Regions from separate parts of the Shewanella sp. 125m-1 genome, predicted to be linked through region 1. Evidence: predicted binding sites of a transcription regulator. Region 1 holds the regulator's gene; each other region holds the start of a gene.
What was found. Region 1 encodes ArgR, which controls arginine synthesis, uptake and breakdown. Its sites were predicted from a motif close to ANTGAATANNTATTCANT; they were not measured.

Region 1 (7,659 bases):
GGCTATTGGTATTGTGTTGATGTTCATTCGTAGGGTTAGCCCTAGGCGGGCCGATATTCTTCCTTCTCGCTTAGCATCAACGGGCTATGCTCTGCCAGGTACCGTGTTAGCCATTGGGATCTTAGTACCTTTTACCCAACTCGATTTTGCAATCAATGATATAGCCGAATACTTTGGCTTTGAGGGCCCAGGGCTCATCTTAACGGGCAGCAGCTTTATTATTGTGTGCGCTTTTTGTATTCGCTTTGCCGCAATTGCTATCGGCAGTATAGAAAACAGTTATAAACGGATCTCCCCCTCACTGGATATGGCGGGGATCACTATGGGCCTTAAGCCATTAGGACTTTTACGACAGGTGCATATTCCTCTTCTGAGAAAAGGTATTTTTGCTGGCTTATTGCTGGTATTTATCGAATGTATGAAGGAGTTGCCTGCAGCGTTATTGCTAAGGCCGATAGGTTTTGAAAACTTAGCCACCTATGTTTTTCAGTTTGTATCTGATGAGCAGCTAGAGCACGGGGCACTGGCTGCGATTGTCATTGTATTAGTCGGTCTTATTCCGCTTATCTACCTAAATCGTTCCTTGGAGCATGATAATTAATATGGCCACATTACAAGTACAACAGGTTGTTAGCGACTACCAGGGGCAAGTCGTTTTAAAGGGCCTAGATTTAACCGTTGAGAAAGGTGAGATTGTCGCGTTACTTGGTCCAAGCGGCTGTGGTAAAACCACTTTGTTGCGCGCAATTGCGGGGCTTCAGGCGATTACTCATGGCCAGATAATCATTAATAATAAAGTCGTGGCATCCGATGATTGTTTTATTCCTAGCGAGCAGCGAGGCGTTGGGATGATTTTTCAGGATTATGCGCTTTTTCCTCATTTAACTGTGGCTGATAATATTCTTTTTGGTTTACGAACTCGTGATAAAGCAGTCAGGCGATCACGTTTAGAAGAGATGTTAGCGTTAGTCAAACTCGAAGGATTGGCGAAACGTTACCCCCATGAGTTATCGGGTGGTCAACAACAAAGGGTCTCAATCGCAAGAGCGCTGGCTTATAAGCCTGAAGTGTTATTGCTCGATGAACCGTTTTCAAATATTGATGCCAAAGTACGCCGTGAAATGATGCTCGAGATCCGCGATATTTTGAAAAAGCATAATGTTAGTGCGGTTTTCGTGACACACAGTAAAGATGAAGCGTTTGTATTTGCAGATAAGCTAGCGCTATTTAATCACGGTGAAATCGTGCAGTGTGGTGATGCCGAAGGCTTATATTTAGCGCCATCAGATAAATATGTCGCAGATTTTCTAGGAGCGGGGAATTACCTTAAGGCTGAAGTCATTAGTGACTATTGCATTGCCACTAGCATTGGTGAAATCGTGAGTGAAAGTTTACTTAAGCTGCCAGTCGGTTCCACGGCTGAAGTGCTGCTAAGGCCTCAGCACTTATTATTGAAAGCGGATGCTAACGGTGTTGGCGAAGTGATTGAGCGACGCTTTTTAGGAAATATCTGCCAATATCAAGTTCAGGTCGATGAAACTGTCATAGAGATCCACAGTCCGCAGCGAGACTTAGTACTTGGCCAGCGGGTCGCTATAGCGTGTCAGAACCATAGTTTGGTTTTGTTCTAGTTAAAAGAGTTTAATCACTCAGTCCTAGTCGCTTAATCGTTAAGCCATCACCGCTTACAGACGCGTTTTAGTTATTTTACATGTGAGATAATGTGAGCAAAGTAGATTTTCTTGCTTGCTTAAGTTGTAGTTAGTTCAAGGAATTGACTATTGATTTTAGTTATTGTGCGTCAGTTAATGATATTAATCACTAAAGTTGTCCATAATGTTGCCGAAAATTAATTATGCTAAGGGTTACTTATAATAATGGATAGTCAGGTTATGCCTCGTGAACAGCTTGGAGTTTGTGCAGAAGGAAACTTGCACAGTGTCTACTTAATGTTTAATGCTAATGATAGTGTTGAGTCTGACATGCGCCCTTGTGTGGCGAATGTGGCTCAGTATATTTATGAATTAGCAGATCAATATTCTGATAGTGCCTTTAATGGTTTTGTTGCCATTGGTGCTAATTATTGGGACACCTTATACCCCCATGCTCGACCAGAAGAGCTAAAACCTTTCCCTGCGATGAATCGAGGTAATCGAGATGCACCGGCTATCGAGTATGATTTATTTGTGCATATCCGTTGTGATCGTTTTGATATTCTGCACTTGGTGGCTAACGAAGTTAATCAAATGTTTGAAGGCTTAGTTGAACTCATTGATGAAGAGCGTGGCTTTAGATTCATGGACTCTCGTGATTTGAGCGGCTTTGTTGATGGCACCGAGAACCCTAAAGGACGTAGTCGTCAGGAAGTTGCATTAATCGGCGAGGAAGACAGCCGTTTTAAAGGCGGAAGTTATATTCATGTACAAAAGTTTGCCCATAACTTAAGTAAGTGGAACCGTCTGCCAGTCAAGAAGCAAGAAGATGTTATTGGGCGTACTAAAGCGGACAATATCGAGTATGCATCGGCTGATAAACCGCTTACGAGCCACATTAAGCGTGTTAACCTGAAAGACAGTGAAGGTAAGTCTATGGAGATCTTAAGGCAAAGCATGCCTTATGGTTCAGTTAAAGAGCAAGGCTTGATGTTTATCTCTACTTGCCGCAATTCAGTTAATTTCGAAAAGATGCTAGAGAGCATGGTGCATGGCGATAGTGAAGGCAACCATGACCATTTAATGCATTTTACTCAAGCATTAACTGGTTCGTCATTCTTTGCGCCATCATTAGACTTTATGATTACAGCGGGCTAATTCGCAAGGTTTTACTGACTCATAAAAAACGCACAGTAAAGTGCGTTTTTTATTGGGCGTAACAAAGTGAATTATTCGCGCTAAGCTTCGTCTTTATCCCAATAATTGGTGGGGCGTTTGGCGTAAACTTCGTTGACAGATTTTACTAGCACCTTGTTATTTTCTGGGTATACAACTACGTCATGTATGTCTCGGTTACCAACGACCAGAAAAACAAACTCTTGCTCACTATGATTGACGAGTTTATGAGACACACCCGTGTCAGCGTTAAAGCAGATATATTCTCCCTGACTAAAAGGGTGAGGCTCGCCGTCAATGTATAGCGTCGCTTCGCCATGCATCGCGTAGATATGCTCTTCTTCTTTTGTATGGTAATGGGCAACAGCTGAGGACTTACCTGGCGCTAAGCGTTCCATGGTCACGCCAATTTTTTCTCCACCGGCGGTATCGCCAATGTGCTTTTGCTCGCTGGCATACTGATCTTCATGCTGCCAAGATTCCCAGCATATATCGTTGATATTTATTATTTTACTTTTATTCATTATTTGCCCTCGACTAACAGTACTGTCATTGAGGATTATAACGATTATTGCTCGAGAGAGAAGCTGCTATTCAATATATTGTATAAAACATAGTGTTTCATACAGGGGGCATTAAGCTAAATGATTGGGTTACGGTGCAGAGCCTAGGTAAACGGTCGAGTGATGGAGGCTGATTATGCAACAAACAAAAAATGCTGTAGCCCTGAGGGTACAGCATTTAAAAAAATCGTCGCTTTATGTTTAGTCGGCGTAATTAATCAGCATAATTAAACAGTGACTTAACTGTCTCTAGCGTGTCTTCAATGCTATGGATACTAGATGGACAGATGAAAATCGTATCATCACCAGCAATAGTCCCCAAAATACCCTCAGGCTTACCTATTGAGTCGAGCAGACGCGCGATTAATTGCGCTGCACCAGGGCTAGTTCTGACAACAATCATGGCTTGGTTATGGTCAACATCCAGTACCAGGTTTTTAAGCGGGCTTCCGGCAGTAGGAACGCCAAGCTCTGCAGGAAGGCAGTATACCATCTCTTGCTTTGCGTTACGGGTTCTAACCGCGCCAAACTTACTTAGCATACGAGAAACTTTAGATTGGTTTATATTGCTAAAGCCTTCTGCTTGAAGGGCGATAACAATTTCACTTTGAGAGCCAAAACGCTCCTCTTTTAAAATAGATTTGAACGTCTTAACTAAATCATCTGGGCTTTTACTAGCTTGCATATATTATTATTCTTTATTCAAAAAAATCTGCTTTATCATGAATATTTTCGCCGTTTTTGTCAATTGGTATTCGTTTTTTTGAATAAAAATTCATTAATAAACCCAGTTAGACTCAATGATTCAACTTAAGTTAGAATGATTATTCTAAATTTTGTTATGCTAATTTATTATGGTTTTAGCTCTGTATCGCTGATGTACACTCACTTTACTCATTTACCATCTTACATTAGCGTTCTAGATTATATTCAACACGACTAAGGGATAATTGAATTTTTTTTGTGAATCCAGTACTGTTGCGGCATTGGAAAGGTGGATCTAAATCACAAAAATCTGAGAATTGACGGAGATCATTATGAAAGTTGCTGTACTTGGTGCTGCTGGTGGTATTGGCCAGGCGCTTGCCCTACTGTTAAAAACTCAATTACCTGCGGGTTCAAAATTGTCGCTTTATGATATTGCCCCTGTTACGCCAGGTGTTGCGGTTGACTTAAGCCACATCCCTACTGCGGTAGAAGTAAAAGGTTTCGCTGGTGAAGATCCTACTGCTGCACTAGAAGGTGCTGATGTTGTACTTATCTCTGCGGGTGTTGCTCGTAAGCCGGGTATGGATCGTTCAGATCTATTTAACATCAATGCAGGTATAGTTCGTAATCTAGTTGAAAAATGTGCCGCGACTTGCCCTACGGCATTAATCGGTATCATTACAAACCCTGTAAATACAACCGTAGCCATTGCTGCTGAAGTATTGAAAAAAGCGGGTGTTTACGACAAGAACCGTTTGTTCGGTGTTACAACGTTGGATGTTATCCGTTCAGAAACGTTCGTTGCTGAAGCAAAAGGATTAAACGTTGCAGACGTTAAAGTTAATGTTATCGGTGGGCACAGTGGAGTGACGATTCTTCCGCTGCTGTCACAAATTGAAGGCGTAAGCTTTACCGATGCAGAAGTTGCAGCATTAACGACACGTATCCAGAATGCGGGTACGGAAGTTGTTGAAGCTAAAGCGGGTGGCGGTAGCGCAACTCTATCTATGGGGCAAGCTGCATGTCGTTTCGGCTTATCACTTGTTCGTGGTCTTCAAGGTGAAGCAAATGTGATTGAATGCGCCTATGTTGATGGCGGCAGTGAGCATACTGAGTTCTTTGCACAACCTGTTGTACTTGGTAAGAACGGTGTTGAGCAAGTCCTTGCTTATGGCGATGTAAGCGCATTTGAAGCGAATGCTCGTGACGCTATGCTAGATACACTAAAGGCTGATATTGTGCTGGGTATCGAATTCGTTAAATAAACGATGACTGACCTCTTGTGGGTCATAATAAAAAAGGAGCCTTAGGCTCCTTTTTTGTTTCTCAATGGCATCAAGGTGCTAATTTAAAGAGAATAATTAGTTACTTCGATCTTAGTTACTGCGTTGAGTTGCTATTCTCGCAAGCGAGATGAGCGCTTCTTTATAATCGGACTCTGGAATGATGGCCAGTGCTGCAATGGCCTTGTCAGACTCCTCGATAGCGCGCTTCTCTGTGTACTCCAATGCACCACAGTTTTTAAGTGCGGCAAGGATCACCTCGATATGCTCAGTTCCGTCACCTTTCTCGATAGCTTCACGGATAAGCGTCTTTTCAGTGTCGTTACCATTTGCCATAGCAAAAATAAGCGGCAGTGTAGGCTTACCCTCAGCTAAGTCGTCACCGATGTTTTTACCTAGCTCTTCTGTTTCTGCTGTGTAATCGAGAAGATCGTCGGTTAACTGGAATGCTGTACCTAAATACTTACCGTATTCAGCCAGTGCGGTTTGCACCTCAATAGGGCTGTCTGCGAGCAAACCTGCAAGGCGAGTAGCGGCTTCAAATAGCTTGGCTGTCTTGCAATAGATGACGCGCATGTAGCTGTCTTCTGTGGTGTCAGGGTCATTACAATTCATCAATTGTAGGACTTCACCTTCCGCGAGCACGTTTGTTGCGTCAGCGAGGATCTCTAGCACGTCTAGGCACTTGAGTTCCGTCATCATTTGGAACGAGCGGGTATATAAGAAGTCACCGACTAATACACTAGCGCTATTACCGAATAGGGCGTTGGCAGTTTTTCTGCCGCGTCGCAACATCGACTCGTCAACAACATCATCATGTAAAAGTGACGCGGTGTGAATGAATTCGATAATGGCTGCTAATTTAAGGTGAGATTCACCTTTATAGTCAATGGCGCGAGCTGCTAGAATAGATAGCAGAGGTCGCAAGCGTTTACCGCCACCGTTAATAATGTAGAACCCAAGTTGATTAATTAGGGCAACATCTGACTCTAGTTGTTTATAGATCAGTTGATTGACAGCTTGCATATCGCTATCAGTCAATTGACGAATGGCGTTTAAATCCATAAGTAGGCTCTAGTTCTTGTTGGCTGCTGAGTAACATTGCAGCTCAATTAAGGCTTAATGTTATAATAATTGGATTCTACCTAAATTTACGGTACAAGACAGTAGTTGTAGATGAATGTGAGAGTTATTTGGGTCTTTTTTTATTCTAAGTTAATTAAGGCTTGTCAGCAGCCTGTTCTTAGCGTAAACTCCGCGACCATTGTCATTAAAGCTTTTATAGCACCCCTGCATCAAACAAATATGTTTTGAGCGGCGTGTTAGAAATATCGGAGTAAAATAGCTATGTACGCTGTTTTTCAAAGTGGCGGCAAGCAACATCGCGTTGAAGCCGGCCATACAGTTCGTTTAGAGAAATTAGAAGTCGCTACAGGCGAAACTATCGAATTTGACCAAGTTCTTTTGGTTGCTGATGGTGAAACTGTACACGTAGGTGCACCTTTAGTTGAAGGTGGAAAGGTTGTTGCTGAAGTTATCAGCCACGGCCGTGCGGAGAAGGTAACTATTGTTAAGTTCCGTCGTCGTAAGCACCACGATAAGAAGATGGGCCATCGTCAATGGTTCACCGAAGTTAAAATTACAGCTATCAACGCTTAATTAGGAGAATAACTCATGGCACATAAAAAAGCTGGCGGTTCTACTCGTAACGGCCGCGATTCAGAAAGTAAACGTCTTGGTGTAAAGCGCTTCGGCGGTGAATCAGTTCTAGCTGGTAACATCATCGTTCGTCAACGTGGTACTAAATTCCACGCTGGTGTTAATGTTGGTATCGGTCGTGACCACACTTTATTCGCACTTACCGATGGTAAAGTGAAGTTTGAAGTTAAAGGTCCACAGAACCGTAAGTTCATCAGCATCGAAGATTAATTCTTAGCTCAGCTAATAATTAATATTAAGCCCCGCCATTGGTGGGGCTTTGTTTTTTCAAAATTAAGTAAATTGTGTTTTGGCGACTAGAATCGTTAAGAGTATAATTCTTTCATTCTGTGGTGCCAGGAGTTGGTATGAAGTTTGTCGATGAAGCTATTATCCGTGTAGAAGCCGGAAATGGTGGCAGTGGTTGCGTTAGCTTTAGACGTGAAAAATATGTTCCTGATGGTGGTCCTGATGGTGGTGATGGTGGCGACGGTGGTAGTGTTTATCTACAAGCCGATGAGAACCTTAACACACTGATCACTTTTCAGTTTGAACGCTTCCATATTGCCGAGCGCGGTA
Region 2 (7,659 bases), on a different contig from region 1:
AACGCCGTGGCGTGCTCAATAATGACAAGACGCGTAAAGCCTATATCTACCAAGGCAACTTGTTCGTTAAAGATCTAAACAGCGGCAAGGTGGCTCAACTTACTCGTCAAAACACCGCTATTGATGGTGTGCGCTTTTTAAATAATGGCGATATTGCTTATTGGCAGGGTGATAACATTTTCAAAATTCACCAAAATTCAGGTTTGGTTGAAGAGATTGCCAATATCAAGATGGCGGTCGAACCTAAAGGCGTACAACAACCATCAAGCTATATTGCTAAGCAACAACACAGACTTATCCAGTATGTAGCGATGCAGCAAGATAACGCTACAGCGAAACAAGACTATAAGGCTGAGCTTGCTAAAGCCGATCCGACGATGTCGGCAAAGACTTGGTATTTAGGCGATAAAGAGGTCGTGACCAATTTAAGCCTGTCACCCGATGGACGCTATGTGATTGTTGCGCTAAAAGATAAAGATTATAGCTGGCGTGGTGAGCATGACATTATGCCCAATTACCTAGGTAAAGACGGTTATGTTGATGCAGTGCCTGCACGTGCGCGCGTTGCTGAAGATAACAATCCAGGTGAGCGACTAGTACTGTTAGATCTTGATACTCACGCTAAGAAAGACATAAGCATCGAAGGTCTAACAGGCTATGACGAGGATGTACTTGCTGCGGTAAAAGCTGAGAATGCTAAAGCCAAAGGTGAGAGCTACAAGAGTGAGAAATCACCACGTAACTTGCAACTGATGCAAGATTGGGGCTGGGCACAAAGCGCTATTCAGTGGTCTGAATCAGGCGGTAACGTGGCTGTGATGCTTGAAGCTGTCGACAATAAAGACCGCTGGATAGCAACAGTAAATCTAGATAAAGCTAGCTTAACGACCCAGCACCGCCTGCACGATGATGCCTGGGTTAACTACAATTTTAATCAGTATGGCTGGTTACCAAATAGCGATAACCTGTATTACCTATCCGAAGAGACTGGTTTTTCACATATTTACCTTAAGCAGCAAGGTAAAAAAGCCAAAGCGTTAACTCAAGGTCAATTTGTTGTTAGTGATATCACCTTAGGCCCTAAAGCGCAGTTTATCTACTACAAGGCAAATAAGACCCATCCTGGTATCGATAACGTTTACCGTGTTGAAATAGCCACAGGTAAAGATGAGCCGTTAACCGAGTGGCAAGGCCAGCTTGATTACACTCTAAGCCCAGATGGCACTGCACTGCTACTAAACGCATCGACGCGTATTAAGCCTGCTGAGCTATTTGTGCAGCCTATTGGTGGCGAGCTTAAACAGTTAACCGATTACACCAGCGATGATTTTAAAAATTACGCATGGCAGGCGCCAGAAGTCGTTGCAGTGCCATCGACCCACGGTGCTGGTGATGTTTACGCGCGGGTTTACCTACCTCAGGGTTACAGTCAAGACAATGCAGACAAGTATCCTGCGGTGATCTTTAACCACGGTGCTGGTTACCTGCAAAATGCTCACTATGGTTTCTCTGGTTACTTTAGAGAGTTCATGTTCCATAACTTACTCGCTCAACAAGGCTACGTGGTGATGGACATGGATTACCGTGGTTCTAAAGGATATGGACGTGATTGGCGCACGGCGGTTTACCGTCAAATGGGCACGCCAGAAGTTGAAGATCTTAAAGATGGTGTTAACTGGATGGCGGCTAACGTCAATGTTGATGCGGGTAAGGTTGGCACTTATGGTGGTTCTTACGGTGGTTTCTTAACATTTATGGCGTTATTTAATGAGCCTGAGTTATTCCAAGCGGGAGCTGCTCTGCGCCCTGTGACCGACTGGGCACATTATAACGCGCCATACACATCAAACATTTTAAATACGCCAGATGTCGATCCTATCGCTTATGAGCGTAGCTCGCCAATTGAACATGCACAGGGATTACAAAAACCATTGCTTATTATGAGTGGCGTATTGGATGACAACGTGTTTTTTCAAGATAGCGTGCGTCTAGTGCAGCGTTTGATTGAGCTTGAAAAGCCGATGTTTGAAACGGCGATTTATCCGGTGGAGCCACATGGCTTCCGTCAGCCATCGAGTTGGTTGGATGAATACCGCCGTATCCACAAGCTATTTGAGCAAGAACTTAAAAAATAGCTTTGAATTTAGTGCTTAAGCTAAAGGCTCCCATAGGGAGCCTTTTTGCTTTGATTAATTCGTCCAGAAGGTGGGTTCTGTATTTTTTATCCGTCAGCTTTAGCAAAACTTATGTTTAATGGGTAGACTGGTAGCAATAGTTATAGGGAGCATGTTTATCAGTGGCAATTTCGGTCGCAGGTGGGGTTAAGCCTGCACAAATCATAGAGATAGAACATCGACTACTAAAGCAGTTGATCGTCGGTCGGGGTAAGTCTATTAGCATGGACGATGAGCCTAATGCCGATCTAGAAGATGATGCCAATAAACTAGAGATTGAACGTGAGGCCATCCGTGAAAGGTTAGCTAAGCAGAATCAAGCCAAGGCCATCTTTGAGGCTGTCTCTACGCAATTGCTAAGCAGTGTGAATAACAGCATTGAGCATCAACTCTCGTCACCGGAGCAGGTACTTAAGCAGTCAAAGCTAGATGATAAACAGATCATCTTGCTAGAGTTGCTCTATTCAGATCAGGTTGACTTAGCGCGTATTCGACCATTGGTCACCGCTCTACCTTGGCTTGAGCGTGACTTAGTGAATATGGTTAACAGTTCCACCTTTAGGCACCGTAGGCCTAAGTCTTCTGATGTGCAGGTAACCGATGTTAAGTTGGTGCTTAACTATATTGGGATTGAAAACCTCCAGGCATTAGTACCTTATTTTTGCCTTAGAAATTTAATGCCTACAGGGCAACCGCAGATGCTGTGGTTGACTCGAAAATTTTGGCGTTACAGTATCGTAGCCGCTATTGCTGCCCAAGCTTTAGCTGCCATACACCAAAAAGCCCCAGCCTTTATTTATAGTTGTAGCTTAATGAGCCAACTGGGTGCCACTTGTGTGATTAATCAATGTGCAACGACATTTGATGACATGTGGGGGACGTGGCTTAGAGAGGCGAGCGCAAGCCGAGATAAAGAGCTCTATGATGCGGTGATGGCAACAGAGTTTCCTGCAAGTGATGTGTACCAGCAAGTCTTAAGTCATGGTCGGACGCTTAATTGGCAACTCCTTAGCTTACTTAAGTTTGATGAGAGCCGCTTGACCAAAACCTTTAAGTCGATCGATACAAGCCTTAAATACGCAGAACTTGATGAAGACTCGGCGTTAATAGAACGCGCTAATTGCTACGCCAAAGTCTATTTACTAAAAGAAGTAGACAATATTAGCGCTGCAGAATGCCGATTAATGTTTGATTATTACCAGCTCTCGCAGCAAGAACAGATCCGTTTGGATGCGCAAAACTTCCGTAAGCTTACCCTGTTTTAAGCTGGCCATTGTGCCATGCCTTAATTAAATCGAGTGAATAAACCTGTTTTGAGGTTCGCTTTCTATTCGCTTTTAGCCGAGTTAATAGATTAACCTTTCCACTTTGTGTAAAAAACTTGTTTGAAATCGATTATTGTTACAGCATGTCTGGTTGAATTTTAAACTAAGTGGCAATGCTTGTTATTTGGCTTTTTGAGCCTTTTATGTGCACTTTATGCAATATTGAGCAGACGCAACATGACCCGGTTTGAGTCGCTATAAATGGTATACAATATTGGTTGACTTGTAAGGCCTGTAATTTATCGATTTAAACGGGTGTTTTATCAGTGGTTATCTATATAAACCTTAACTAATTAGAACTGAATGCGGCCATTAGTTATTCATTAACTGTGAATAACTAATGGAATTGGGTGCTAGATAACTTTTTTATGACTATTTATGCTTAAAGCCCCGCTATATCTGCTTTGTTAATTCTAAAACTCAAATCTTTATGCAGTGTTTACGCTCTTCCTCCTCTTGATGATTGTTAAAAACTGGTATTTTGATCACATTTTCGCTAATAATGTCCTTCTAGCTAAACAAACAATCGCCATGTCACCAACAAAAGATAAAGACATTGAGCGGAATACGACCAGCTAATAAGGTCGATAATGACAAAGGATGAGAAGGAATGAGCGTAACTATGAATCTTACACGTGCCCAATTTGATGAAGTTATGGTGCCTAACTATGCGCCTTCAGCGGTTATTCCAGTTCGTGGCGAAGGTAGCCGAGTTTGGGATCAAGAAGGTAAAGAGTACATCGACTTTGCTGGTGGTATTGCGGTTAACTGTTTAGGTCATTGTCATCCAGCTTTGGTTGGCGCGCTAAAGACTCAAAGCGAGAAGCTTTGGCATCTATCTAACGTAATGACTAACGAGCCTGCACTAGAGCTGGCGACTAAGCTAGTTGAAGCAACATTCGCCGATCGTGTTTATTTTGCTAACTCGGGCGCTGAAGCAAACGAAGCTGCACTTAAGCTCGTTCGTCGTTATGCAATGGATAAGTTTGGCGCTGAAAAAGACCAAATTATCGCATTTGATAAAGCCTTCCACGGTCGTACTTTCTTCACTGTGAGTGTTGGTGGTCAAGCGGCTTACTCGGACGGTTTTGGTCCTAAGCCACAGAGCATTACTCATGTACCATTTAATGATATTGAAGCATTAGAAGCGGTATTTTCAGATAAAACGTGTGCAGTAATGATGGAGCCATTGCAGGGTGAAGGCGGCATTATTGATGCTGATCCTGAATTTTTAAAAGCGGTTCGTGCACTTTGTGATAAGCATAATGCATTGTTAGTTTTTGACGAAGTTCAAACAGGTGTGGGTCGTCTAGGTGAGTTATATGCTTATATGCGTGGCGATGTAGTACCTGATGTGCTGACAACAGCAAAAGCGCTTGGTGGTGGTTTCCCAATTGCAGCCATGCTAACGACTAAAGAGATCGCTGATCACCTTAAGATTGGTACTCACGGTTCTACCTATGGCGGTAACCCGCTAGCTTGTGCAGTGGGCAATGCAGTGATGGATGTGGTTAATACTCCAGAAGTACTGAACGGCGTAAAACACCGTGAACAACTATTACGCGATGGCTTGAAGAAGATTAACGACAAGTACGATGTATTCTCTGAAATCCGTGGCCAAGGTCTATTGATTGGTGCGGTGGTTAACAATAAGTACCAAGGGCGCGCTAAAGAATTCTTAGTTGCCGCTATTAACGAAGGCGTTATGAGCCTAGTTGCTGGTGCAAATGTTGTTCGCTTTACGCCTTCTTTAGTGATCCCAGAAGCCGATATTGCGGAAGGTCTAGCGCGTTTTGAACGTGCTGTAGCTAAAGTTGTCGAAGCCTAAAAGGCATACGGAGTGTTATCAATGATAACGCTCCTTTTTTGTCTTTAGGATAACTTGAACGTTTCTTGAGCTGTGCTTGTCAAATATTGATAAGGCTGACAGATACGACAAGTGATAGCGAGGAGACTCCTAGATGCTAGTTATACGTCCAATCCGATCGACTGACTTTAAAGCGCTATATCAAATAGCTGAAGAGTCAGGGCATGGATTCACATCTCTACCGGTAAATGAAGCACTACTCCGCAGAAAAATTGCTCGAGTAGAAGAATCATTTACTAAGCAGATCGATAAACCTTTCGATGAAGGTTACTTGATGGTACTAGAAGATACCGAAACCGGTGAGGTTGTGGGTACTTGTGGTATTGAGGCTGCGGTAGGTATGGTCGATGCTTTTTACCATTATCGATTAGGGACAGAGGTTTACCACTCTGAGCAAATCGATGTACGTAATGAGGTCGAAACCTTAACCCTTTGCCACGATTACACTGGCGCAGCCGAGCTTTGTACACTTTTCCTACGTGGAAGCTACCGTAAAAATAATAACGGCCGCATGCTTTCAAGAAGTCGCTTTCTGTTTCTTGCTCAGCACGCTGAGCGCTTTGGTGAAACGGTTATTGCAGAGATGCGTGGTGAGAGTGACGAAGATGGTAACTCACCTTTTTATGGCTGGCTGCAAGAGCACTTCTTAGGGATCGATTTTGTGCAGGCCGACTATCTTTCAGGCTTAAGCCAAAAAGCATTTATGGCAGAAATGATGCCTAAGAATGCGGTTTACGTATGTTTATTGCCAAAAGAAGCGCAAAAGGTCATTGGTGAAGTTCATGCCAATACTCGTCCAGCACTTAACCTGCTGCAAGCGGAAGGTTTTAGGTGCCGTGGTTATGTTGATATTTTTGATGGTGGCCCGACAGTTGAATGCCATATAAATGATATTCGCTCGGTACGTGAAAGTCGTTTACTAACCATTACCATAGGTGACACGCCAGTCGGTGCTGCAAGCTATATCGTTTCAAATACCCAATTAGCCGATTATCGGGCTACAGCTGCTAATTTAGTTGTAGTCGAAGACAGCGATGACGTGATCTTAGATGCACAAACTGCAGCAGCCCTTATGGTTGCAGATGGTGAGCAGATCCGTGTATTGCCAATGTAGGAATAGAAAATGACACAATTTATTGAAGGTAAGTGGGTTGCAGGTTTAGGTCACGAAGTGACATCTATTAATCCTGCCAACCAAGAAGTAATTTGGAATAGTAAAACTGCCACACCAGAGCAGGTATCTCAAGCTGTTGATGCCGCACGTAACGTGCAATTTGACTGGTTTATGCTTGGCTTTGATGCACGCCTAGCCATTGTTGAAGCTTATCGCGATCAACTTGAAGCTCACAAAGCCGAAATGGCTGAAGTGATTGCACAAGAAACCGGTAAGCCACAGTGGGAAACTGCGACAGAAGCAGGCGCAATGATCGGCAAGATCGGCCTTTCAGTTGCTGCTTACCATAAGCGTACTGGTACATCTGAAAACGATACACCTGCAGGCCGTGCGGTATTACGCCATAAGCCACATGGTGTAGTTGCGGTATTTGGGCCCTATAACTTCCCTGGCCATCTACCAAATGGTCACATAGTACCTGCGCTGCTTGCGGGTAATACCGTGGTGTTTAAGCCATCAGAACTGACGCCAAAAGTCGCTGAGCTGATGCTTAAGCTATGGGAAAAAGCCGGTTTGCCAGCGGGTGTGATTAACCTCGTTCAAGGCGAAGTCGAAACCGGCAAGGCGCTCGCAGCTCATCCACAAATTGATGGTCTGTTCTTTACCGGTAGCTCGCGCACTGGCCATATCTTGCATCAGCAGTATGCTGGCGATCCTGGCAAGATCTTAGCACTAGAGATGGGCGGTAATAACCCGCTTATCATCAAAGATGTCGCCGACACTAAAGCCGCTGTTCACGACATCATTCAGTCTGCCTATATCTCAGCAGGCCAACGTTGTACCTGTGCACGTCGTCTTTATGTTGAAAAAGGTGCGGCAGGTGACGAATTGCTTGAGCAACTTGTTGCGGCGATAAAGCAGATCAAAGTAGGGCCATGGAACGCACAGCCACAGCCGTTCATGGGGTCGATGATTTCTGAGACTGCTGCAAAAGGCATGGTCAGCGCACAGCGTAACTTGATTAACTTAGGTGGTAACTCTCTGGTTGAGTTGACTCATATCGAATCGGGGACAGGCCTTGTTTCTCCTGGTTTGATTGATGTCACCGATGTGATTGAGCTGCCAGATGAAGAGTATTTTGGCCCACTATTGCAAGTCGTACGTTATAGCGATTTTGAT
Region 3 (7,659 bases), on a different contig from region 1:
CGGTATTTGGATTAGTATTCGACCCAAGTGTTAAGTATCAAGGGCTTTTTGCTTTTCCTGATCTGATGTCTGATGAGTCGCTTATCGGCCAGCTTGATATCATGGGTGCATTAAATCCAGTCGTGTTACCGATTGTTCTGGCATTGGTGATGACCGCTATTTTTGATGCAACAGGTACCATTCGCGCCGTAGCTGGCCAAGCAGAGCTGCTGGATGACAAAGACAATATTATTGGTGGCGGTAAGGCGTTAACCTCTGATTCTGTAAGCAGTATCTTTGCAGGTGCCGTTGGCGGCGCTCCAGCTGCTGTTTATATCGAGTCTGCTGCGGGTACCGCAGCTGGCGGCAAGACGGGTTTAACGGCCACGATTGTAGGTGTGTTATTTCTGCTGATGATGTTTCTTGCACCATTAAGCTACTTAGTACCGGCATACGCCACAGCGCCAGCGCTAATGTATGTGGGACTATTGATGTTAAGTAACGTGACTAAGCTTGATTTTAACGACAAAGTCGATGCTATGGCCGGATTAACCTGTGCGGTATTTATCATTCTTAGTTGTAACATTGTGACAGGTATTATGCTGGGTTTTGTGACCTTAGTTATTGGCCGACTATGTAGTGGTGAATGGCGTCAAATAAAGCCGGGCGTACTGGCTATTACCGTTGGTTTAGTGGCATTTTATATGGGCGGCTGGGCTATCTAGCTTAAACGAAATAGAGTTAACCTCCATATTAACAGACGTCAAAAAGCCAGTCCTTGTTGACTGGCTTTTTTGTCTCTTGTTAGCCCCACAGAGTTAAATTAGTGGGTTAAGTTCACAGGCTAAATTAGTCGCTAAGTTAAGACTCATTTTATCTCATCGCCAAGTTGTAACTCTGGTCGGTGGCAATCCAAGTAGCGACTACGTTTCTTAGCGGTAAGTTTGTGAGTGTCAACTAACACTAAGCCATCGATACAATCACCAAATTCGACATCAATGCCAAAATCGAGAAACGTTACCCCACCTTGAGTGCACAGCTCACCATATTGTTTAAAAAGTGTTGGAATGGCGCTGTCCATGCTTGCCATTGTTAGCTTTAGTTGTTTAAAGCCCTCTGTGTAGTCTAAATGAGAGTAGCCTTGTTCAAGCTCTATTTCGCGGTTTACACCAAAAGTAAATGGGCTGTAGGAGTGAGCGAGTGCTTGCTCGCAGGCAAACTGGGTTTTATAAAAATGGATCAGACGCTCTTTGGCGCGCTCCGGAATTTGATCGCTCAAGGAGACCGGTCCAAATAGATAGCGGTATTGTGGATTACGAACTAAAAATGCGCCAATGCCAAACCATAGGTAATCTAAGCTACGCTTACCCCAATATTTAGGCTGCACAAAACTGCGACCAAGCTCTAATCCTTGCTCAAAGTAGGGCGCGAAATTATCGTGATAATTAAATAGAGACTGACTGTATAGGGCATCTTCCCCTTGCAGTTGATGCACCTCTTTAGCGCCGGCAAAACGATAGGAACCTACGATTTCGAGTACACTCGGATCCCACAAGACTAAGTGCTGATAATAGGCATCGTATTTGTCGGTATCACGGCGCTTACCACTGCCTTCGCCAACGGCACGAAAGGCGATTTCTCTAAGGCGGCCAATTTCACGCATAATTGGACTGCTTTGTTTATGTTGATACAGATAGATTTTTTTATTGTCTTGAGTTTCACCGAGCAGCTCACATTGATGTAATGCCGCCACCAGTTCTGCACGTGGTTCAGGATGGGCGATGGCATTTTGAGTGCTAAACAAAGGGCTACGGTTTTTGCCTATGCGATAGAGGTGGTTTTTCAGCAGTTTCACTTTGGTTTTTAACGGAAAGTCGGTGCTGTTTACGACTTCTTTGGGGATTAGCTCGCCGATACGAATGGGCATGGTTTTCTTAGCTTGCTTAAACATCTCTTTGATCAAGAGTAAGCTTGCTAACGGTTTGTAGATCATTGATGCGCCGTAAAAAACAGCCGAATTTTTAGCGTCAGCATACATGGGCAATAATGGCGCTTGGCAAGCTTTGGCTATTTTAACAAAGCCTGAATGCCAGTGAAGATCCACTACACCACGGGGGCGTAAGCGTGACACTTCACCTGAGGGGAAAATTAATACCGCTCCCTCATTTTTAAGGTGTTGATGGATATTATCTAGATGTAGCTTTGGGGTTCCGCCCGACATATTGCGTACTGGAAGCAGTATCGAATGCATGGGTTCGAGTGCCATTAATAACTCGTTGGCAACCACTTTAATATCGGGTCTGACCTTGCTGATGAGCTTTATCATGGCAAGGGCATCGAGGGATCCAATAGGGTGGTTGGCATAAATCACTACGCGACCTTCATGGGGGATATTTTCAATCTCGCTGTTTGGTACAGAGTAATTAAAGTTAAAGCTGGCAAGTACTTGCTCAACAAAGTCCACCCCTTTTAAATAAGAAAACTGTGTAGCGATAGCGTTACACTTTTTTTCGTTTAATAGGTAGCGCAGCATGGCTTTAGTCGGTGTTGATAACCAGGGGGTTTTATTAATTTTTGGCAGCTTTTGTTCTACTACATTGTCGACGGTAAATATCATGAGTTCACCTAAATTGAGTTCACTTGATTAACTTCGCTTAACTGGCTTAAGCAACACGCTGCTGGGTAGCGGCTTTCTGGTTATCGTCAAAAGAGTAAGACTGGATCAGTTCAGCCTCTGCAGTGGTTTCATTCCATTTCAGTAGTTGAATGTCGCCTTGTAGGGATTCAGCTATTAAGGTGCAGTTCTCCACCCAATCACCATCATTGGCGTAAAGGAGCTGCTGGTTGATGCACAGGGCAGGTTGGTGAATATGACCACAAATAACACCATCGACACGCTTGCGTTTAGCGTAGCGCACAACTGCAGCCTGATAGTCGTTAATGGCTTGCTGGGCTTTATTGATACGTAGCTTGACGTAACTGGCTAAGGACCAGTATGGGTAGCCAAACCACGTGCGGAGCTTGTGTAGCCCACGGTTTAGAAGCAGTAAGAGGTCATATAGGTGATCGCCCAGCTTTGCGTAAGCGCGGCCTATGCAAACTTCTGAGTCAAACTGATCGCCGTGCAGCATAAGCAACTTTCGGCCAGTAACTCCGGTGTGGATATATTCGGCCGCAATGGATAAATCCCAAAGGTGAAAACCATTATATGGCTTTAATACTTCATCGTGGTTACCTGGAATATAAACAATGTTGACCCCATCTCTAGCCATTTTAAGCAGTTGTTGCAGCACGAGATTATGGGATTCAGGCCAATAAACCCGTCGCTTCAATGCCCAAATATCAAAGATATCGCCAACAAGGTATAAAGACTCAGTCTGCATGTGTTTAAGTAACTGTGAAAGGTACTCAGCTTTACAGTCTTTGCTGCCTAAGTGCACATCAGATAACCATACGGCATTGAAACTCGGCTGAGTCGTTACGGGGGGGATCGGGCTGATTGATGAGGTGGAGGTTAAGCGTGTTTTTTCTCTGGGCTTATTGCTCATTGGCTTGCCATGTAAACGATGACTTGCAGTTAGACTAGAACGGCTTATTGACTGGTTGATGAACGATTTGTGGCGAATTTATGACAAGAATTGGCTACGGTGTGAAGCACAAAAAAAGGAGCGATAATTCGCTCCTTTTTTACTTAATGTCGTGAGAGTTAGAAAATAAGGTGAGCCACACCTGCAATAACAGGTAGCGTCACTAATGTTCTAAGAATGAACACGACAAACAACTCAAGGAAGTTGACCGGAATTTTACTACCAATCAATAATGCACCCACTTCACTCATGTAGATAAGCTGAGTCACAGACAAGGTTGCGATAATAAAGCGCGTCATATCTGATTCAATAGAACTGGCTAAAATTGCAGGGATAAACATATCTGCAAAGCCAACCATAATCGTCTTTGACGCGGCTGTTGCTTCAGGAACTTGTAATAGCTCAAGCAGTGGAATGAAAGGCATTCCTAAGTATTCAAAAATTGGGGTGAATTCGGCAATCATTAAGGCGATAGTACCAATGCCCATTACCACAGGGATCACGCCAAAAATCATATCAACGACGTTCTTCACGCCATCAATCAAAGTGTGCTTAACACCGCCAGCTTGAGACGCTTTATTAAGTGCCTGATGCAAACCCCAAGTAAATACGTTATAGCCTTCAGGGATCATTTCATCATCAGAGTGACGAGGCGTCTCATCAATATAGATGTCTTTCTTCCAAGAAAGTGGTGGCAGTTTAGGTACCACTATCGCGGCAACAAAACCGGCAAGACACACCGTGAGGTAGAAAGGGACGAACAAATGCTCCAATTGAACCTGAGAGATCACAACGAGAGAGAAGGTGATTGAAACCGCTGAGAAAGTGGTACCAATCACAGCCGCTTCTCTTTGGGTATAGAAGCGAGCCTCATATTGCTTGGTGGTCATCAAGATCCCGACGCTACCGTCGCCTAACCATGACGCCAGACAGTCGATAGCACTACGACCTGGTAGGTTAAAGATAGGGCGCATAACCTTGGTTAACATGGTGCCCAATAACTCAAGAAGACCAAAGTTCAGAAGTAGTGGCAGCAACATACCTGCAAATAAGAATACTGAAAACAGCACAGGTAATAGGTCATTTAGAACCAGCGCCCCGGTTCCGCCTGAGCGTATGGCCTCAGGGCCAACACCAAAGAAGGTTAGCGTGATAAAGATTGCGCCAAGTAAACGCACCACTAACCAGATAGGGCTGACGTTAAATAACGAGTTAAGAAAACGATGTTTAACAATAAATTGTGGCTGAAACACTTTGGTCAGAAGCGAAGCAATCGCTGTGAAGATAACCACAAATGTCACCATTGCGACGATTACACCGCTCAATAGATTCTGTAATCCTTTCGAGATGATCGCGATAGGGATCGTGAGGGCATCTTGATAACTGATTGGCATCATAAACAGCAATAGACCAATCAAAGATGGCACGATAAATGTGAGTATTGTTTTAATATTGTGGGTTTGTTTTTCTGACACTTTAATTAACACCCTAAATAACGAGATTTTGCTTAATGACAATAAACAGACGTCTATGCATAAACAGATAAGTTATTGAATATCCATTCAACTGTTAGTTGGCGAGCGAACCGCCATAAAATATCTTAATAACACCATTCTATTATTATGTAGTGTAATTCACTACGGGCGAATAGTTATTAGCTCAATATGATTATTTATATTGTATCGGAAGTTTGCAAAAAAGCACAAAACTTTTTTGCGGTTAACTCTTTTTAAAACAAATGTTTGCAAATGATGCGCAGATGTTGATTTGTCGTGTGCTGTTTTCGCCGTCACGTTTATTTTGTGACGGCAAAATGGGCTTTTGCAGAAGGTTTAACTAAATGTTTTTCTCAAAGATTTTGCTTTTTCTGCATTGAACTTTAACTCTTTAACAGAGGCCTCAACTAGATTAACCGCGCATAGGTTTTCACTCGATGCCTGGCTAATTTGAGTGATATTTTGGTTAATCTCACCAACAACTAAAGTTTGTTGCTCGGCCGCAACCGCATTTTGTACCGCTAAAGCTTGAATTTCTTTCATTGATTGATAGATGGTATCGATTTTATTAGCAGATTTTTCGGCATCTTCGCTGCATAATAATGCTTTAGATTTACTGTTATCCATCTGCTTTGACCATTCGGTTAGCATGGAAAACATTTTATCGACGCTTTTCGATATGCTGGTCGTTGATTGCTGAGTGCGACTCGATAGCGCTCTGACTTCATCGGCAACCACTGCAAACCCTCGACCTTGATCTCCGGCGCGGGCGGCTTCGATTGCCGCATTAAGTGCGAGCAAGTTAGTTTGTTCTGCAATGGAGTCAATTTCAGACATCGCACTGGCAACGCGTTCAGCTTCTTTATTTAATAGGTGGGCATTTTCTGCTGCTTGAGTAACAGAGTTTGAAAGGTGATTAATGCTGACGGCATTTTGCTGCATCATTTCGCGGCTATCGTGACAAACTTGATAGGTTTGCTGAATGCTTTCAGAAGTTGATTGGGTATTTTTAGCGACTTCGCTAATTGTCGATCCCATCTCTTCGGTGGCACTGGCAATAAGTTCTATCTGCTGGTTCTCAAGATTTAGACCTACATGGGTTTGCTGTGCCGCAGCTATTAGCTGGCTCGCAATATCTTCAATATGCTCGGCATTGTCTTGTGAGCGACCAAGCACGCCTTGTAGCTTGGCATCTTTCATCATAAGTTGAAAATCGAGTAAAGATGAAGTGTCACGACCACAATAGATAAAGCGGCTGATAGAGTCGTACTCTTGTTTCATCTTCATTAATCTTGCAGGTACTTTAAACGCCTCGTCATAAAAAATGGCCAGGTTGACGGCCATTAAGATGATGCCTGCAATGATGACCGCCCAGCCCCATATTGCACCGGCAATCAATAGCCCTGTACTTGCACAGATTGCTGAGAGCAATCTCTTATTGGCTAAGCTGATGGGGTCATCGACACGTTTACCTTGATTGAGACGCTGGTAGATTTCTGTGGCTTTATTGGTGAGTTGGGGGCTTGCCGCCATGCGAACCGATTGATAGCCGATGAGCTGACCTTTTTCAAATAAGGGCGAAACAAATGCATCGACCCAATAGTATCGACCATCTTTACAGCGGTTTTTAACCACGCCGCGCCAGGATATACCCGCTTCTAATTTCCCCCACATCTCTTTAAATGCTGCTTTGGGCATGTCTGGATGACGAACCATATTATGATTGTTGCCGATAAGCTCTGTTTCACTAAAGCCTGACACTTCAATAAACCTTTGGTTTACGTAGGTGATAACACCGCGTCTATCAGTGGTCGATATGAGTTGATCTGTCGGGGTTAACTTAACTTCCTGATTGATAAGGCTTACCTGTTTTCTTGTCATTATTATTCCGAGTGACAGCAAAAAGCATCGCAATTCCACAGCAATGCATTAACACAATGTTGTAGGGTATCTCATTAATACACTTGTTTAAATTGTCGGATGTAATTTTTTGTATATCTTTTTGAATAACAAGTTTGTTGACTGATTTAAGCTAACTTTTTGGGTTTAAAATCTTTTTATCCTATGATTTTTGGATTGTTTTTAGCAAAGAGCTTGATATTCTGTTTCACAGGCTATAAAAATAACAAATGCGTTACATTCCTGTGTCATAAATGTTTATTAAAACTCTGAGCTAGACCTCGTTACAGTAAGCCAATTCGATATACATTAATAAACGTTAATAAAGAGGTTAATTAGGTAACTATGCTCGTTAATAAATACAATAAAGTGTCAAGGTTAGCGTTTAGGTTTGGCATGCTGGGTATTTTTGGCCAAGTACTAGGCCTAGTGCTATCTATTGTGATGTTCGAGCACTTTGACGGTCAGGGATATAGCTTTTTAAACCACACATTGAGTGAGCTAGGCAGTTATGGACACTCTCGTTATGCCGTTATCGTCAATGGTGGGCTGTTTTTTGGTGGCCTGTGTGTAGTGCTATTTTGCTTACTGAGCCTGCAACTTGGCGACTCAGTTTGGCGTTACCCTTTTTTCATTAGTCTTGGGCTGACCTATTTAGCCTTTGCTGCGACAGGTCTTTTTCCGATTAATGTCTACCA

Region 2: a site for ArgR is predicted at 3,867-3,884, ahead of ACVBIK_RS18140 (aspartate aminotransferase family protein). Genes of this name have one in related genera too.
Region 3: a site for ArgR is predicted at 5,116-5,133, ahead of ACVBIK_RS06685 (YjiH family protein). Genes of this name have one in related genera too.

What each region holds. Positions count from the first base shown of each region.
Region 1 is NZ_JBRILT010000006.1:86,684-94,342, reverse strand. Features, by position in the region: gene ACVBIK_RS04925 (ABC transporter permease) at 1-601, shown strand, start outside; gene ACVBIK_RS04920 (ABC transporter ATP-binding protein) at 603-1,631, shown strand; gene ACVBIK_RS04915 (Dyp-type peroxidase) at 1,878-2,810, shown strand; gene ACVBIK_RS04910 (cupin domain-containing protein) at 2,891-3,352, opposite strand; gene argR (transcriptional regulator ArgR) at 3,606-4,076, opposite strand; gene mdh (malate dehydrogenase) at 4,429-5,364, shown strand; gene ispB (octaprenyl diphosphate synthase) at 5,476-6,447, opposite strand; gene rplU (50S ribosomal protein L21) at 6,730-7,041, shown strand; gene rpmA (50S ribosomal protein L27) at 7,057-7,311, shown strand; gene cgtA (Obg family GTPase CgtA) at 7,449-7,659, shown strand, end outside.
Region 2 is NZ_JBRILT010000054.1:6,106-13,764, reverse strand. Features, by position in the region: gene ACVBIK_RS18150 (prolyl oligopeptidase family serine peptidase) at 1-2,135, shown strand, start outside; gene ACVBIK_RS18145 (HDOD domain-containing protein) at 2,297-3,439, shown strand; gene ACVBIK_RS18140 (aspartate aminotransferase family protein) at 4,110-5,327, shown strand; gene astA (arginine N-succinyltransferase) at 5,461-6,480, shown strand; gene astD (succinylglutamate-semialdehyde dehydrogenase) at 6,490-7,659, shown strand, end outside.
Region 3 is NZ_JBRILT010000009.1:92,109-99,767, forward strand. Features, by position in the region: gene ACVBIK_RS06670 (NCS2 family permease) at 1-704, shown strand, start outside; gene ACVBIK_RS06675 (GNAT family N-acyltransferase) at 848-2,596, opposite strand; gene ACVBIK_RS06680 (UDP-2,3-diacylglucosamine diphosphatase) at 2,643-3,527, opposite strand; gene ACVBIK_RS06685 (YjiH family protein) at 3,686-5,041, opposite strand; gene ACVBIK_RS06690 (methyl-accepting chemotaxis protein) at 5,399-6,943, opposite strand; gene ACVBIK_RS06695 (DUF998 domain-containing protein) at 7,358-7,659, shown strand, end outside.